DNA from 4 places in the Hymenobacter sublimis genome. Region 3 is predicted to be linked to each of the others. Evidence: riboswitches for the same ligand, from Rfam matches in the RefSeq annotation. Region 3 holds a riboswitch; each other region holds the start of a gene.

The links. A riboswitch is a leader RNA that binds a small molecule or an ion and turns the genes downstream of it on or off. The one in region 3 is predicted to bind S-adenosylmethionine.
Region 1: another riboswitch for S-adenosylmethionine. It lies ahead of metH (methionine synthase); the one in region 3 lies ahead of MWH26_RS04955 (ATP-grasp domain-containing protein).
Region 2: another riboswitch for S-adenosylmethionine. It lies ahead of MWH26_RS06195 (amino acid permease); the one in region 3 lies ahead of MWH26_RS04955 (ATP-grasp domain-containing protein).
Region 4: another riboswitch for S-adenosylmethionine. It lies ahead of MWH26_RS06245 (phosphoadenylyl-sulfate reductase); the one in region 3 lies ahead of MWH26_RS04955 (ATP-grasp domain-containing protein).

The regions. Positions count from the first base shown of each region.
Region 1 covers NZ_CP095848.1:4,049,018-4,052,720, reverse strand. Annotated here, with positions in the region: gene metH (methionine synthase) at 1-2,096, opposite strand, end outside; SAM riboswitch class I at 2,170-2,282, opposite strand; gene MWH26_RS17010 (PA14 domain-containing protein) at 2,644-3,703, shown strand, end outside.
Region 2 covers NZ_CP095848.1:1,466,138-1,469,840, reverse strand. Annotated here, with positions in the region: gene MWH26_RS20190 (TSUP family transporter) at 1-407, shown strand, start outside; gene MWH26_RS06195 (amino acid permease) at 487-1,941, opposite strand; SAM riboswitch class I at 2,318-2,410, opposite strand; gene MWH26_RS06190 (DUF4890 domain-containing protein) at 2,769-3,200, shown strand; gene MWH26_RS06185 (EcsC family protein) at 3,316-3,703, opposite strand, start outside.
Region 3 covers NZ_CP095848.1:1,161,050-1,164,752, forward strand. Annotated here, with positions in the region: gene MWH26_RS04950 (LLM class flavin-dependent oxidoreductase) at 1-803, opposite strand, end outside; gene MWH26_RS04955 (ATP-grasp domain-containing protein) at 807-1,841, opposite strand; SAM riboswitch class I at 2,247-2,338, opposite strand; gene MWH26_RS04960 (hypothetical protein) at 2,738-3,703, shown strand, end outside.
Region 4 covers NZ_CP095848.1:1,482,214-1,485,916, forward strand. Annotated here, with positions in the region: gene cysD (sulfate adenylyltransferase subunit CysD) at 1-143, opposite strand, end outside; gene MWH26_RS06245 (phosphoadenylyl-sulfate reductase) at 312-1,079, opposite strand; SAM riboswitch class I at 1,396-1,487, opposite strand; gene MWH26_RS06250 (lipopolysaccharide biosynthesis protein) at 1,799-3,283, opposite strand; gene MWH26_RS06255 (DUF7033 domain-containing protein) at 3,395-3,703, opposite strand, start outside.

The DNA.
Region 1 (3,703 bases), 1.7 Mb from region 3:
AGGGCGTGCTGCAGGCGCTCGGCTACGGGCAGGCTACGCCAGGCGTCGGCTACTACCTCCGTTTTGTCTTTCTGCTTTACGGTGTCGGCGAAGTCTACGAGACGCTCGGTGGCGTCGGGGCGACGGTTCAGGAGCACGTCTTCCACCAGTTCCAGCAGGTCTTTGGGCACTTCATCGTACACGGCCAGCTGACTGGGGTTCACAATGCCCATATCCAGGCCGGCCCGGATGGCGTGGTAGAGGAAGGCCGAATGCATGGCCTCGCGCACCACATCGTTGCCGCGGAAAGAGAAGCTGATGTTGCTGACGCCGCCGCTGGTGAGGGCGCCGGGCAGGTTCTGCTTGATCCAGCGGACGGCCTCAATGAAGTCCAGCGCATAATTGCGGTGCTCCTCCATGCCGGTGCCCACCGTCAGGATGTTGGGGTCGAAGATGATGTCCTCGGCCGGGAAGCCGACTTCGTTTACCAGGATATCGTAGCTGCGCCGGCAGATGTCGATGCGCTTTTCCAGGGTATCGGCCTGGCCGTTCTCATCGAAGGCCATGACTACCATGGCGGCGCCGTAAGCTCGCACGGTGCGGGCCCGCTCCTTGAAGGTTTCCTCGCCTTCCTTCAAGGAAATGGAGTTGACAATGCTCTTGCCTTGTACGCACTTAAGGCCGGCTTCCAGCACGCTCCACTTCGAAGAGTCCAGCATAATCGGCACCCGCGAAATATCGGGCTCCGAGGCAATCAGGTGCAGGAAGGTGGTCATGGCCTGCTCCGAGTCGAGCATGCCCTCATCCATGTTCACGTCGATGACCTGGGCACCGCCTTCCACCTGGTCGCGGGCTACTTGCAGGGCGGCCTCGTAGTTTCCGGTCCGGATAAGGCGGGCGAAAGCGCGGGAGCCCGTCACGTTGCACCGCTCGCCCACGTTGACGAATAGGCTGTTGGGGGTGATGTTGAACGGTTCGAGGCCGGCGAGGCGGGTTACCCCACCCCCGGCCCCTCCCCGGTGGGGAGGGGTGCCAGACATGTTGGTTATCCTATCAGCAGAAGCTGATCTAAGCTCCTCCCCACCGGGGAGGGGTTGGGGTAGGGTCACCCGCCGCGGTTCGTACCGCTCCGCCAGGCGAGCCAGCTCGCCGATGTGCTGGGGCGTGGTGCCGCAACAACCGCCTACTACCGTCACGAGACCTTCTTTGAGGTAATTTTCCACCACGCCCGCAAACTCCTCAGCCGACTCGTCGTAGCCCCCGAAGGCATTCGGGAGGCCGGCGTTGGGGTAGGCGGAAATGTGCACGTCGGCAATGCGGCTCAGCTCTTTGATATACACTTGCAGCTGATCGGCGCCGAGGGCGCAGTTCAAACCCACGCTCAGTAGGGGCAAGTGCCGGATCGAGTTCCAGAAAGCCTCCACCGTCTGGCCCGAAAGGGTGCGGCCAGAGGCGTCGGTGATGGTACCGGAAATCATAACGGGCACCGGGCGGCCACCTTCGTCGAAGAACTTCTGCACCGCGTACAGCGCCGCCTTGGCGTTCAGGGTGTCGAAGATGGTTTCAATGAGCAGGGCGTCGGAGCCACCCTCCACGAGGCCGCGCACTTGCTCATGGTAGGCGGTGGCCAGCTCATCGAAGGTCACGGCCCGGAAGCCGGGACGGTTTACGTCGGGTGACAGGGAGGCAGTGCGGTTGGTGGGCCCGATGGCGCCGGCCACGAAGCGAGGCTTGGCGGGGTTCTGGGCCGTAAACTCGTCGGCTACCTCCCGGGCTATGCGCGCCGACTCATAGTTCAACTCATACACAATGTCCTCCAGGCCGTAATCGGCCTGGGCGATGGTGGTGCCGCTGAACGTGTTGGTTTCCACCATGTCGGCCCCGGCCGCGAAGTAATCGGCGTGGATGCCCTTGATGATGTCGGGCCGCGTGAGGCTGAGCAGGTCGTTGTTGCCGCGCAGAGGGTTGGGATGATTCGCGAAGCGGGTGCCCCGGAAATCAGCCTCTTCCAGCTTGTGACGCTGAATCATGGTGCCCATGGCGCCGTCCAGAATCAGGACGCGCTGGGCCAGGATGTCGTGCAGCGGGGAGTGGGGGCGGTGGAGGGTCGTCGGCATATCGGCTCTTCTAAGAAAATCGGCAGCAAAAAAGTGCCTATCCAGAAAGAGCCGCGTGGGGGCGCGAGTCCTGTTCTTATCTTCTTCCAAACCGCCCAAGCCGCCCGGAAAGGGAATTAGCACCTTGTTTTATTCAGGTTGCTAAGACGTCATCGGGCCCAATCCCTCGGTCTTTCTGGATAAGTAACAGGGCGAAGATACAACCGGAATCTTCAACTTTCAATCCGGGAAGTTTTGGGAGGGAGGTAGAGTCATTCGCTTTCAGGCTGCACGCCTGCAGAAGACGCGACGCTTCGCGTCTCAGTCGTTGCTGAAGTTGTTTAACTCACATCGTCCAATGCTTACTGCTCACCGACACGACGTGGAATGTCGCGTTTTACAGGCGGGTAGCAACAGCAAGTTGGTGGCTTGCTGCACGGTTTGCTTAGCAGAAGTATATAGGCTTAGCTGAATGGTTCGTTGTACGGAATGGCCTGCTCATTGAATAAAGTTCGTGCGGTTTGGCATTTTGTTCATCTTGTGGTCAATACGTTAGATGTCTGCGACTATGATGCTATCCTCTCTGTGTCAGAAACTGTTAACGGGCTGCTTATGCCTGCTGAGCAGCTGGACGCTGGCTCAACACCAGGCCGGCTCGGGCTTGCGTGGACAGTACTACGAGGGTAAAAAGTTTGAGAAGCTAGTGCTGACTCGCACCGATGCAGCAATCGACTTCAACTGGACCGTTGGGCCCAGCGGCAACCACTTTGTGTCGCCGGGACCAGGCGTGCCGGGCGAGTACTTCTCGGTGCGTTGGGCAGGCCACGTATATGCCCCGGTAACGGGGGTGTACACCTTCCAGATTGCTACCGACGACGGGATGCGCGTCTGGATCGGCGGGAAGAAAGTGCTGGATTCCTGGCACGATCAGCTCGTAACGGTTTCCACAACCCACCTGAAAATGAAAGCTGGGAGCTACTACGCCTTGCGGGTGGAATACTACCAGAGCGACCGGGACTCGCGGGCACTACTAGCCTGGCAGCTACCCGATTTCAACACGTTCAACGAACCGCAGCCCATTCCAGCGGCTAATCTGTACTCCACTCTGCCCACCAATATTTTACTTCTCGTGGAGGCTACGCCGCCCCAGCCCAAGGCCGCGGCCTCCGTTCCGGCAGCGGCACCGGCGGCTGCTTCCGGCGGCAAGCCAAAGCCAAATGCAAAGCCGGCCCGCGCAGCTAGCAGCCCAGCGCCCGTAGCTGCGGCCAAACCTAAGTCAGCCGTGGTGCCGGTAGTGACCAGAGCAGCGCCCGCAAAAGCCGACACCGCCACCGCCCATCTACCCGACCTAACGGCGCTGAGCAAAGGCGCGGCCGTAACGCTGCCCAACCTCTACTTTACCCAGAGCACGGCGGCTTTGCTGCCCAGCTCGCGTCCTACCCTGAATGCCCTGGCTCGTACACTGCGCGCCCAGCCCACTATGCAGCTGGAAATAGCTGGCCACACCGATAATGTAGGCGAAGCCGCCCTAAACCTACGCCTCTCTGAGCAGCGGGCCCGGGTGGTGCGGCAGTATCTCGTGCAGCAAGGTGTTGACTCGGTGCGGCTTACGGCCCGGGGCTACGGCG
Region 2 (3,703 bases), 310 kb from region 3:
GTGTGCGCATCATCTCCAAGGCCTTTTCCCAGCCCGGCCCGCGCCAGAAGCACAAGAAGCTAGGGTTGCTGGCCGCGGCCGGCGGCTTTCTGGATTCGTTTGGCGGCGGTGGCTGGGGGCCGTTGGTAACCAGCACGCTCATTGCCGGCGGCCGCACCCCACAGTACGTTATCGGCTCGGTCAGCGTCACGGAGTTTTTCGTCACGTTTGCCAGCGCCGTCACGTTTTTTGCTACCCTAGGCATCTCGCACTGGCAGATTATTTTGGGCCTAATTGTGGGCGGCGTGGCCGCTTCTCCTCTAGCCGCCCGCCTGGCCGGCCGCATTCCGGTCCGCTGGATGTTCGTGGGCGTGGGCCTGATGGTGATTGTGTGGAGTGTGTGGGCCCTGCGGAAGGTGTTTATGTAGAACCCGACGTATATGAAACCACATAAAAAAGCCTCACCGATAAACCGGTGAGGCTTTTTTATGTGGTTGAGAGCCGTATCTACGCGACTTGCCGCCGCGCTTCTTGCCCTAGCTTGCTGTGCCGCTTGCCGTAGCCGAAGTAGATAGCCAGCCCGATGGCCAGCCACACGGCCAGGCGCAACCAGGTTTCCCAGGGCAGGGACACCATCATTACCAAGCAGGTCAGGATGCCCAAGATGGGCACCAGCGGCACCAGCGGCGTGCGGAAGCCGCGGGGGGCATTGGGTTCTTTCTTGCGCATGATGAGCACGCCGATGCACACCATCACGAAGGCCAGCAAAGTGCCGATAGATGTCATTTCGCCAACTACGGCAATGGGCACGAATCCAGCGAATAGGGCAATAAACAAGCCCAGCAGCAGCCCCGATTGTAGGGGCGTGCCGAACCGCTCGTGCACGCGCGCAAACACCGGCGGCAGCAGCCCATCCTTGGCCATGGCAAAAAACACGCGAGTCTGGCCCAGCAAATCCACCAGAATCACGGAGGTATAGCCGATGATGATGGCCAGAATAACGGCCGACGAAAGCCAAGCGTAGGGCGTTTTCTCGATGGCAATGGCTACGGGAGCGGCGCTGTTCTTGAACTCGGTGTAGTTGGCCAGGCCCGTGAGTACGTGTCCAAACAGTACAAACAGCACCGTACAAATCAGTAGAGAGCCGATGATGCCGATGGGCATGTTTTTCTGTGGATTCTTGGTTTCCTGGGCCATGGTGGCCACAATGTCAAAGCCGATGAATACGAAGAACACCACGCCCGCTCCGCGCAGAATCCCGCTCCAACCAAACTCCCCGAACTCCCCCGTATTCTGCGGAATGTACGGCTGGTAGTTGGCGGGGTCAATGTACTGCCACCCCAAAGCAATGAACACGAGCACCACCGACACTTTCAGCGTAACCACAATGGCGTTAAACCACGCTGAGCCTTTAGTGCCGCGCACTACAATCAGTGTGATAACCAGCACAATAAGCATGGCCGGAATATTTACCAGACCATGTACTTCGGTGCCGTTGGCCAGCTTGGCCGTCTCGAACGGCGACATCACCAGCTGCGGGGGCAGGTGAATGTTGTACTTGCTTAGAAACTTCAGCAGATACTGCGACCAGCTAATGGACACGGCCGCCGCCCCCACAGAGTATTCCAGAATCAAGTCCCACCCGATAATCCAGGCAAACAGCTCGCCCATGGTAGCGTAGGCGTAGGTGTAGGCCGAGCCAGCCACGGGCACCATGGCGGCAAACTCAGCGTAGCACAGGGCCGAGAAGGCGCACCCCACGGCGGCTACCACAAACGAGAGCGTCACGGCCGGACCGGCATTGTTGGCGGCAGCAATGCCAGTCAGCGAAAACAGGCCCGCGCCGATAATTACCCCAATGCCAATGGCAATTAGGCTGAAGCCGCCCAGACTTCGTTTTAGGGTGTGGGCGCCAGTTTCGGCCGCCTCCTGCCGTAGCAGTTCCAATGATTTTTTGAGCATAAAAAGCAAGCGCCAACTTCCTGGTTGGCTGGTAAAAAAGAGTTCGGTTGTAGGACCACCCCAGGTGCCGACGGAAGGCATTGCGCACTGAGTCCGCTTGGTTATTAAACTAGGCTGTGGCGGTGCGCAAAAAATGCAAGCCGACAACTAAGCGGCTCTTAGACCGAAGCCACATCCCCAGAGAAAAACCACGGGCAACCTCACTACTACCTGTTTAGGCCAGGTAGCCATGCCGGTTACGCGGGTAGGCGACTTAACTTCAGCAGCAACAACACCCGCTGCCACACCACCGCTGCTCCCGAGCAGACGCGCGGAAGCGAGCGGTAAAAACTACGAAACGGGCACGACGGCAGGGGCAAAAGTCCACGGCTTGTTGTTTTTATATGGTCAGGAATTGGCACCGTTCCAGCAGTTGCGGATGGTTGCCGACGCGTCAGTGAGCCTGTCTCTCAGCGCCTCTGTATAAAAACAATCCTTTGGGCTAGAAAGAATTGATGGGGCAAAGGTAGAACCGGAATGCGGGTCCTGCAAACGAGAAGCTCAACGCCCGGTTTACCCTACCTACCGGCCTGGCTCAGGACCCAGGCGACGAACAAAACAACTACGCTTTTTGCCTACTAACTACTTGCCTGCAAGCACCTTACACGCAACGATGTATTTTCCTGGGCAAGGTTTAACTTAAAAATTTAAATTTTTTCAGAACCTGTTAAGCCCCCCTTCTGGTCAAAGTTGGCATCTGAGTTGCCTACTGACGTAGCAGAAGCACAAAAGCCTGTTCCGGACCACGGCCTGCTTCTTTCACTGAATTTAACCTATCCAACATAGCCATGAAAAAGCTCCTCGTTCTCTTCGCCGCTTTCTCCTTTTCCGCTGCGGCCGCCTCAGCCCAGACTACGCCCGTAAAAGCGGCCCACGGCCAGCACCAAAAGGGCGCCAAAGCCAACAAAACGCCCGAGCAGCGCGCCGAGCAAAAAGCCAAGAGCCTAAGCCAGAAGCTCGGCCTCACGGCGGCCCAAACCGAGCAGGTGCGCCAGCTGCACCTGGCCCGTTTCCAGGAAATGCAGGCCCAGCGCACCCAAACTGCTTCGGCTGCCAATAAGCAGCAGCGCCACCAGGCCATGAAAGCCAGCAAGGATCGGTACGAAGCTCAGCTCAAGCAAATTCTGAGCGCCGAGCAGTACACTAAGTATGCGCAGCTGCAGGCGCAAAAGCAGGCTAAGCACAAAGGCCAGCACGAGCAGCGCAAAGCCAAAAGCTAAACCTGTCGTTCCCTAAAAAAGCCCCGTTTCCTTACAGGAGACGGGGCTTTTTTGTTGGTGTAGCATCCGCGTGTACTCGCTTTAAGCCAAGTGGGACCAGCATTCATTGAGCTGTTCAGGTCGCGGGAATAGGGGTAGCAGGGGTAGCTTCGTTGGCGGCGTGTAGCCACCGCAGGCGGTAGCAGTTCATGGCCGTATCGCCGAGTTGCTCTAGCAGGCGGTAGTTGGCCACGGCGCCCACGGCGGCCCCAATGACGGGCACCAGCTGGGCCATCTTGGCCAGGTCGATGTAGTCGCGGTACTCCTGTTGGAAGGTGCGCCAGTCGAACTCGTGCACGTCGGTGGGCAGGGTGTGGCGGTAAGCGTCCCAGTTGGCCACGCGCTGGTACACGTCGTTGCGAGTGTGCTGGCTGCTGAACGCCAGTTGAAAGATGTGAAGCAAAAACAGGCGCTCAGTATAGTCGCGCACATCGTAGCCATACAGCGCCGCTACGTCGAACAGA
Region 3 (3,703 bases):
TGGTAGTTTTTGTAGCCGGCGGCCGAGCCTTGCACGTTGGTGATGCGCTCCAGTTCCTTTTTTACTTCCTGCTCAGTGTTGCGCACGATGCTGTAGGCGGCTACCCCGAACTTCATGGGCGGCAAGTTCAGCCGGTCGCGGCGCTCCTGCAGGTCCTGGATGCGGCGGCCGATGGCGGCGGGCTCGTCGCCGTGCATCACGTAACCATCACACTGGGCGGCAATGAGGTTCTTGGCGGCTTCCGACTCGCCGCCGGCGTAAATGAACGGCCGCGGGCGCGACACGGGCTTGGGCTGCAGAATGGAATCGGTGACCTTGTAGAACTTGCCTTCGAAGGTGAAGTGGTCCTGCTTCCAGAGGTTGTCGACTACGTGCAGCCACTCGGCGGTGCGGGCGTACCGGTCGTCGTGCTGCTCGAAGTGCACGCCGTACTTTTTGGCCTCATCCTGCCACCATGACGACACCACGTTCAGGCTCAGGCGGCCGTTGCTGATGTGGTCGATGTTGGCGGCTTGCTTGGCCAGGAGGGCGGGGGAGTGGAAGGTAGGCCGCACGGCCACCATCAGCTCAATTTTCTTGGTCACGGCCGCCAGAGCTGCCGCCGTGCTCCAGGCGTCCAGCGAGGGGGCTTCCTCACCTTTGATGTCGTTAAGATTGAGCTCGGCAATCAGGGACAGGTCGTAGCCCAGGTCCTCGCTGCGCTGGGCCAGCGTCTTCACGTAGTCCCAGTCGGCGCGCATGTTTTCGTCCTCTACGTTGCGCAGCCACCCGCCAAAAACGGGCATCCAATATCCGTACCGCATGGCTTAGTGAATAGAAGCCGCTACCGGCTGTTGGGTGGAGAATACGGCATCAGCCGGAGCCGGCTGGCTACCGGGGTTGGGGGCGCCAATCTGGGTTTCGAGGTAGTCCACGAAGCGGGCGTAGGGGTCGAAGCCCACCACATTCACGGCATCGGCCACAAAGTTGGACAGGGCGTTGATGTCGTAGAATAGTACGTCGCCGGTGCGGTCGTCAATCAGGTACTCGATGCCGCCCACGTCGATTTTGGCGGCGGCCACAATGCGCTCCACGGCTTCCACTACCTCCGCGGGGGGCGTGAAGGCTTCCACCTGAATGCCTTTCTTGGGGGCTTCGGTCAGGCAGAAGTCGCCGGCGGCGGGCTCCTCCGGAATCTGGCAGATTTCGGCGGGGCACAGGTTGAAGCTCTCCCCGGTGGTGTACACCTTCATGGCGTAGAGGAATTTGCCGTTCAGGGTTTCCACGCGGTGAATGTTGCCGCCGCGGGGCGTCACGTACTCCTGCACCAGGGCCGTCTGGTCGATGCCCAGGTCGATTTGCCCGGCGGCCACGGCGGCTTCTACACCCTCTATCGTGTCGAAGCGGATGATGCCGGCGCCGCTACCCCCGATGTTCACCTTTACCACAATGGGGAATTGCAGTTGGCGGGCCGCATCGGGCACGCGGGAGGCGTGGTTAATTACGAAAGACTTCGGAAACTTCAGGCCCAGGGAGGCAAACAGGCTGAGCTGACGGGCCTTGTTGGTTTCGATGGCCGTAGCGCCCGAGCCGTTGATGATGCGGGTACCGATGCGCTCCAGGTGGGTAGCGTAGCCGGCCGTGTGGAAAATGCCCTGGCCGTGGCCGCGCAGGTAGGCCGAGGAACTCATGCGGTTGACTACCAGGGAGTAGCGGCTCTCGGTTTCCAGCGGGTCGAAGAGGTGGTGGGCGGCGTCGATTTTCTCGTAGGGCAGGCCGCGGCGGTCCAGCTCGGCAAACAGGGGCTTAAACCACTCGGGGTGTTCGAAATAAATGCCAATCGGCTTCACAGACTGTGACATGCGAGGAGAATGAAGAACTAGAAAGTAGAAATCAGTGGATGTTGCCGCCCTCATTTGGGCAGCAAAACAGGCAAGCCCGGACAGGGTAGGGGCTGGCGGAAAGGCGCGGGCAAACTGAGAAACCGGAGTTTGGGTGCGCGAAACGAGGTAGGAAGAGAAGCCCCGCGGGAAAAGTAGCAGCGCTACTGGGCTGGTCTACTTAGGGAAGAAATAGTTAGGTAGTAATTTTACCAGCAGCGCGTTGCGCGCAAAGAGCCAGCGGCAAAAGCAGTACCCAGTGGTTCTTACCTACCCAACCAGCGGCGTACAGACCGCCCAACAACACGTGCCACAACATCCATGCTGTACGGAAGCAGGGGTGGCGGGAGCGGGGGCGAAGTGCGGGAAGCGGTTCACGGTACGTTGTTTTTATATGGTCAGGAGTTGGCACCGTTTCAGTCTTACTGAAGGTTGCCGGCGTTTCGTCGAGCCTGTCTCTCCACGCCTCTGTATAAAAACAATCCTTTCAGGTAAAGAATTGAGTGGGGCAAAGGTAAACCCGCTGGGTCCACACTGCCAAATTTTCTTTGGCCAGTGGCGCTGGCGTCGGGCGAGAGGTCCGGGCAAAGCCTGGTGAGCCATGCCGCGTGCCCCCCGAAGCTAGCGGGAGGGAAACCAGTGCAGGCCGCCGGGAGGATTTGCGGGCCAAAAGCTGCGCTACCTACTCCAATTCAGCGGACAAGCCTGGTTGACTTATGCATGTTGATAGTCAGGAAATTATGTTGGGCTGTTATTGAGGTAAAAATGGATGTAATTAATTTTTATTATGAATATTTATATAAATCTTTATACATATTGCTGTTCAATAGGTGCCCGTCGGGCGTGTTCAATTTCCCCACCAGTTATACCGTATTCGCATGAAAAAAACCGGAGTACTCATGGCCGCTCTCCTGACCAGCGGCGCTGCCATTGCGCAGGACAACACCCAAACCTCCACCAGCTACGGCAGCAACAACCGCGTGACGGTGGAGCAAACGGGCCGCTCAAACACGGCCATTGCCCGCCAGAACGACGCGGCCGTGAATGGGGGCAGTAGCAGTGGCAATAATAACGAGGTGACCCAGACCCAGGTCGGCAGCCAGCATGTGGCTCAAACCGACCAGATGGGTAACCGCCAGCAGGCCGTGCAGGTGCAGCTTTCGGATGTGAGCCGGGGCGCTAATGGGGCCCGCATCCGGCAGGGCTCCACTGCCGCGAACAGCGACGGCAACTACGCCAGCCAATACCAGGGGGGCTTCAGCCATAGTGCTTCCATTGAGCAGGCAAGCGGGGCCAACTATGCCACCCAAAACCAAAGCGGCCGCAATGCTTTTGCTACCATTTTTCAGAGCACAGGCAATAACAACCGCGCCACGCAGGACCAGAATACCAATGTGTTCGGAGGTACTGCCACGGCCCGGCAGTTGGGGGCTAACAACACCTCTAGCCAGCAGCAGAACAGCTCTGGCCAGTCGGCCTCGGCCAGCGTGCTGCAGCAGGGCAATAATAACGCGGCCAGCCAGCAGCAGCAGAACCTGAGTGGCATCATGAGCGCCAGCATTGGTCAGCTGGGCAACAACAATGCGGCAGCGCAGGCGCAGAGCAGCCAGGGCAGTGCGTCTTCTTCGGTCTTCATTCAGCAAACCGGCAACAACAACGCCGCTACGCAAACGCAAAACCACTCCGGTTCTTTTGGCACCGTGGCGGCCACGGCTACCCAAACTGGCAACAACAATGCCGCTACCCAAAGCCAGACGGGCGTAATGTCAGTAAGCGCTGCGGCTACTCAGAATGGCAACCGCAACGAGGCCACCCAAACGCAGGTCAATACGGCATTTTCGGGG
Region 4 (3,703 bases), 320 kb from region 3:
TCGGCCAAACGCGTCAACACGATGGAGTCTTTGCCACCCGAGAACAGCAGGGCTGGGCGCTCAAATTGGCCGGCTACTTCCCGCAGGATGTGGATGGCTTCGGCTTCGAGCCGGTCGAGGTAATCAAAAGAGGAAGTACTCATGTAGTTCTGGATGTCAGTTCTTAGCGCCGGAAAGTGTCCGTGTGACCCCACCCCAACCCCTCCCCGGTGGGAAGGGGCTTCGGTTACTTTGGTTTGGCAACGCTACCAGTCAAAATCGTTGTGGTACTAGCATAAGCCCCTCCCCACCGGGGTGGGGTTGGGGTGGGGTCACACGGGCTCTACCACCGGGTCGGGGCCATTGTGGTGGGCGGTGGCGTGCAGGCCACACTCTTTGGCCGAAAGGTCTTCCCACCACCAGCGGCCAGCGCGGAAGTCCTCGCCGGGGCGGATGGCGCGGGTGCACGGGGCGCACCCAATGCTCACGAAGCCCTGTTGGTGCAGCGTATTCACCGGCACGTTGTGTTCCTTGGTGAAGGCCACGGCTTGGTCCCAGGTCCAGTCGAACAGGGGGTGAATCTTCACCAGGTTGTGGGCCACGTCCCATTCCACCGGGTCCATGGTTTGGCGGTTTTGCGACTGCTCGGCGCGGATGCCCGTAACCCAGGCCGCCTTGCCAGCCAGGGCCCGATTCAGGGGTTCCACCTTGCGAATAAAGCAGCATTCCTTGCGGTTATCCACGCTTTCGTAGAAGCTATTCGGGCCTTTCGCTAGCATCAGCTGCTCTACATTTTCCCGCTGGGGGTAGTACACCGCAATGGGCTGGCCGTACTTCAGCAAGGTCTTATTCCAGGTGGCGTAGGTTTCCTGAAAATTGCGGCCCGTGTCGAGGGTGAACACCTGAATGGGCAACTCGTGGGCAAAAATCAGGTGGCTGATGAGTTGGTCTTCTAGACCGAAGGAGGTCGAGAAAACGGCTTGCTCGGGGAAGTACTCCGCCACGAGGCGCAGCCGCTCCAAGGCCGAAGCCTGGATTAGCCGGGGGCGCAGGTCGTCCAGCAACGCGTGGACGGCCGGCGCAGCAGTTGCTGCGGACATATCAGAAGAAAGGAAGGGAAACCGACGTTGTAGGCGCGGATTTCAGCCAAACAAAGGCCCTGGCACAGGATAGCGGCGCTGCTACGGGCAGCAACTAGCTAGAAAACAGCCGGGCGAAAAGGTGGGCGTGCGCCGAAACCTGACTACACGAAAGAGCCGTGTCAGCCGCGTAGCAGGGCGCACAAACCAGAAGAAAGGAGGTTGGAAGCGCTTAGCAACAACACGGCATGCCCAACATGGCACAACACCCATGCTGTAGTGCAGAGGCGGTGGCGGATGCGGCGGCGGAGTTGGACAAGCGGTTCACGGCTAGTTGTTTTTATATGGTCAGGAGTTGGCACCGTTTCGGATGGTCCGCTGGTTGCCGGCGTTTCGTCGAGCCTGTCTCTCCGCGCCTCTGTATAAAAACAATCCTTTGTGGGTAAAGAATTGGTAGGGCAAAAGTAGTGGTCAGAATTTTACACTACCAAATTTTATTTTTTCTGCAGTAGCGTTTTCCCAGCCCGGACGGGTCACTACAGCGAGAGTGGTAGGACTAGACGGGAGGGCGTGCCTAGCGGAAATATTGAAAATTGCTGGGGTCGTTTGCTAGCTGCATTAACTACCCCTTTTTTAGCTGAAACCAGCCATTGAAATAAGATAGGTACGGAAAGCTACAACTCTGCAGTTGCCGTTTGAGCGTAGTTTGATCTTAAGAACTATATGCGGATTGTACAACTTTACTTTTCTGAAAAACGCGCCCGAAGTTTTTCTAAAAATAAAGTGGCTTCGGGTGAAGATTTAGTAGCCAAAATCAGGGTAGCGTAGGCCACGGTTAGCACGGTGGAGCGCAACAGCATAGTGAGTAGTGACGAAGCCAGCGTGGGCATGAGCCAGCCAGCTACCCCGGCAACGGCCGCAATGCCCAGAATCAACGGGATGCGCCACGTAAACGGCTGCATGCGGTAGCTGTGCCACACAAACCAGGTACGGGCCACATTGATGCTTACCTGAGCCACGCAGGCAGCTACCGCAGCCCCCACCATGCCCAGGCGCGGAATCAGTAATCCGTTGAGTAGAATAGTAAGCACGGCCAGCGACACGTTGAAAATCAGATCGTAGCGGTAGCGGGGAGAGGTTACCACCATCAAGCCGTTGACGCCCGTGATGCCGTCGAAGAGTTTGCTACCCAGTAACAGCAGCACTACCACCGTGCCTTCGGCGTAGCGGGCATTGCGCATCAGGGAGTAGATAAAGTCCAGGTTCAGGCTGATACCCAGAAATAAAAAACAACCCAACAGTGTGTTGAGGCGGGTAGCGCGGCGGTAGAAATCGGCCATGCGGGGCAGATCCTGCTGCTTCCAATAGTCGGCCAACAGGGGAAAGGCTATCTTGTTGAGCGAGCGAGCCGGAATAGCCAGGGCCGTGCTAATGTTGCTGGCCACCACGTAAATGCCAGCCGCCGCCACGCTCACCTGCGCGCCTACCATCAAGGTATCAATGTACAGGATAATACTGCCCGACAGGCTTCCGAGCAGAGTAAAGGCGCCCATGCCCAGCATCTCGCGCAGGGGCCGTACCGCGAGTACCTGCCGCGTAGGTCGCCAGTGCAGCTCCCCAATGGCGGCTACGTAACCCGTTAGCAGCAGGGCCAGGGCGCTGTTCACGCCCACAAACCACAACACATAACCCGTAAACGAGAGGTAGCCCAAGCCAAACAGAAACGCACCCGCTACAATCAGAACCCGCAGCAGAATATCCTGCACGAAGGAGGAAAAAGCCGTGTGATACAGCGCCTTTAAGTAGGCGTCCTGCACCGAGTACAGCATGGTGAAGAAGGCCAGCACGGCGCCCCAGGTGTAGTAGGGCGCGAGCAGGGGCGCATCGCGGCCGTACCAGGGCAGGAGCAGGGGTTCCCCCAGGAAATACAGGGCCGTGACTACGGCAAATCCTAGCAAGGGCACGCCCACAAGTAGCGGCAGAAACCCCCGGTGGCCCGATTCCGGGTGGCGGAAGTAGGGAAAAAACCGGATGCCCACGCTGGCAAAGCCAAAGGCCGCAATTTGGGCGTACAGCGTGGCTACTGAGGCTAGCGTGGCCGTCACGCCCAACTGCTGGGGCTCCAGAAAATTAGGCAGCACCAGGGCCGTGCTTACAAAGCCTAGCGCCAGCCCGATGTAGGAAATAATGGTGTTGCGCAGCCCCTGCCGCTGAACGATACCCAAGTGGTGAACTAGTGAGGTGGTAAGGTGGTGAGATGGTAAACTAGTGAAATGGTGAGGTTGACGTTCTGTTTGCACAAGTGACGCCATCTGAACATCAACCTCACCTTTTCACTAGTTCACCATCTCACAGACATCCTGGCCGTTAACGAAGGCCACGTTGCGGCTGCGAAGGTACTCCATGATTTCGGCGAACTGGCGGGGGCCCGTGGTTTCGTTGGCCGGGTCAAAGTTCTCGTTGTGCCAAAGCACCGTGCATACGCCGCCAAACCGCTCAATTTCCTGCAGCATGGGCGTCAGGGCTGGCAGAATTTCCGCCGGGGCTAGCTGCAGGTAGCGCGGATGGTGGAGAGTAGCGTCCATCACGTTGAGCGGAATTTCGAGAAATTTAGATGTCTGAATAGAGTTTTTTGGTCCCAGGGT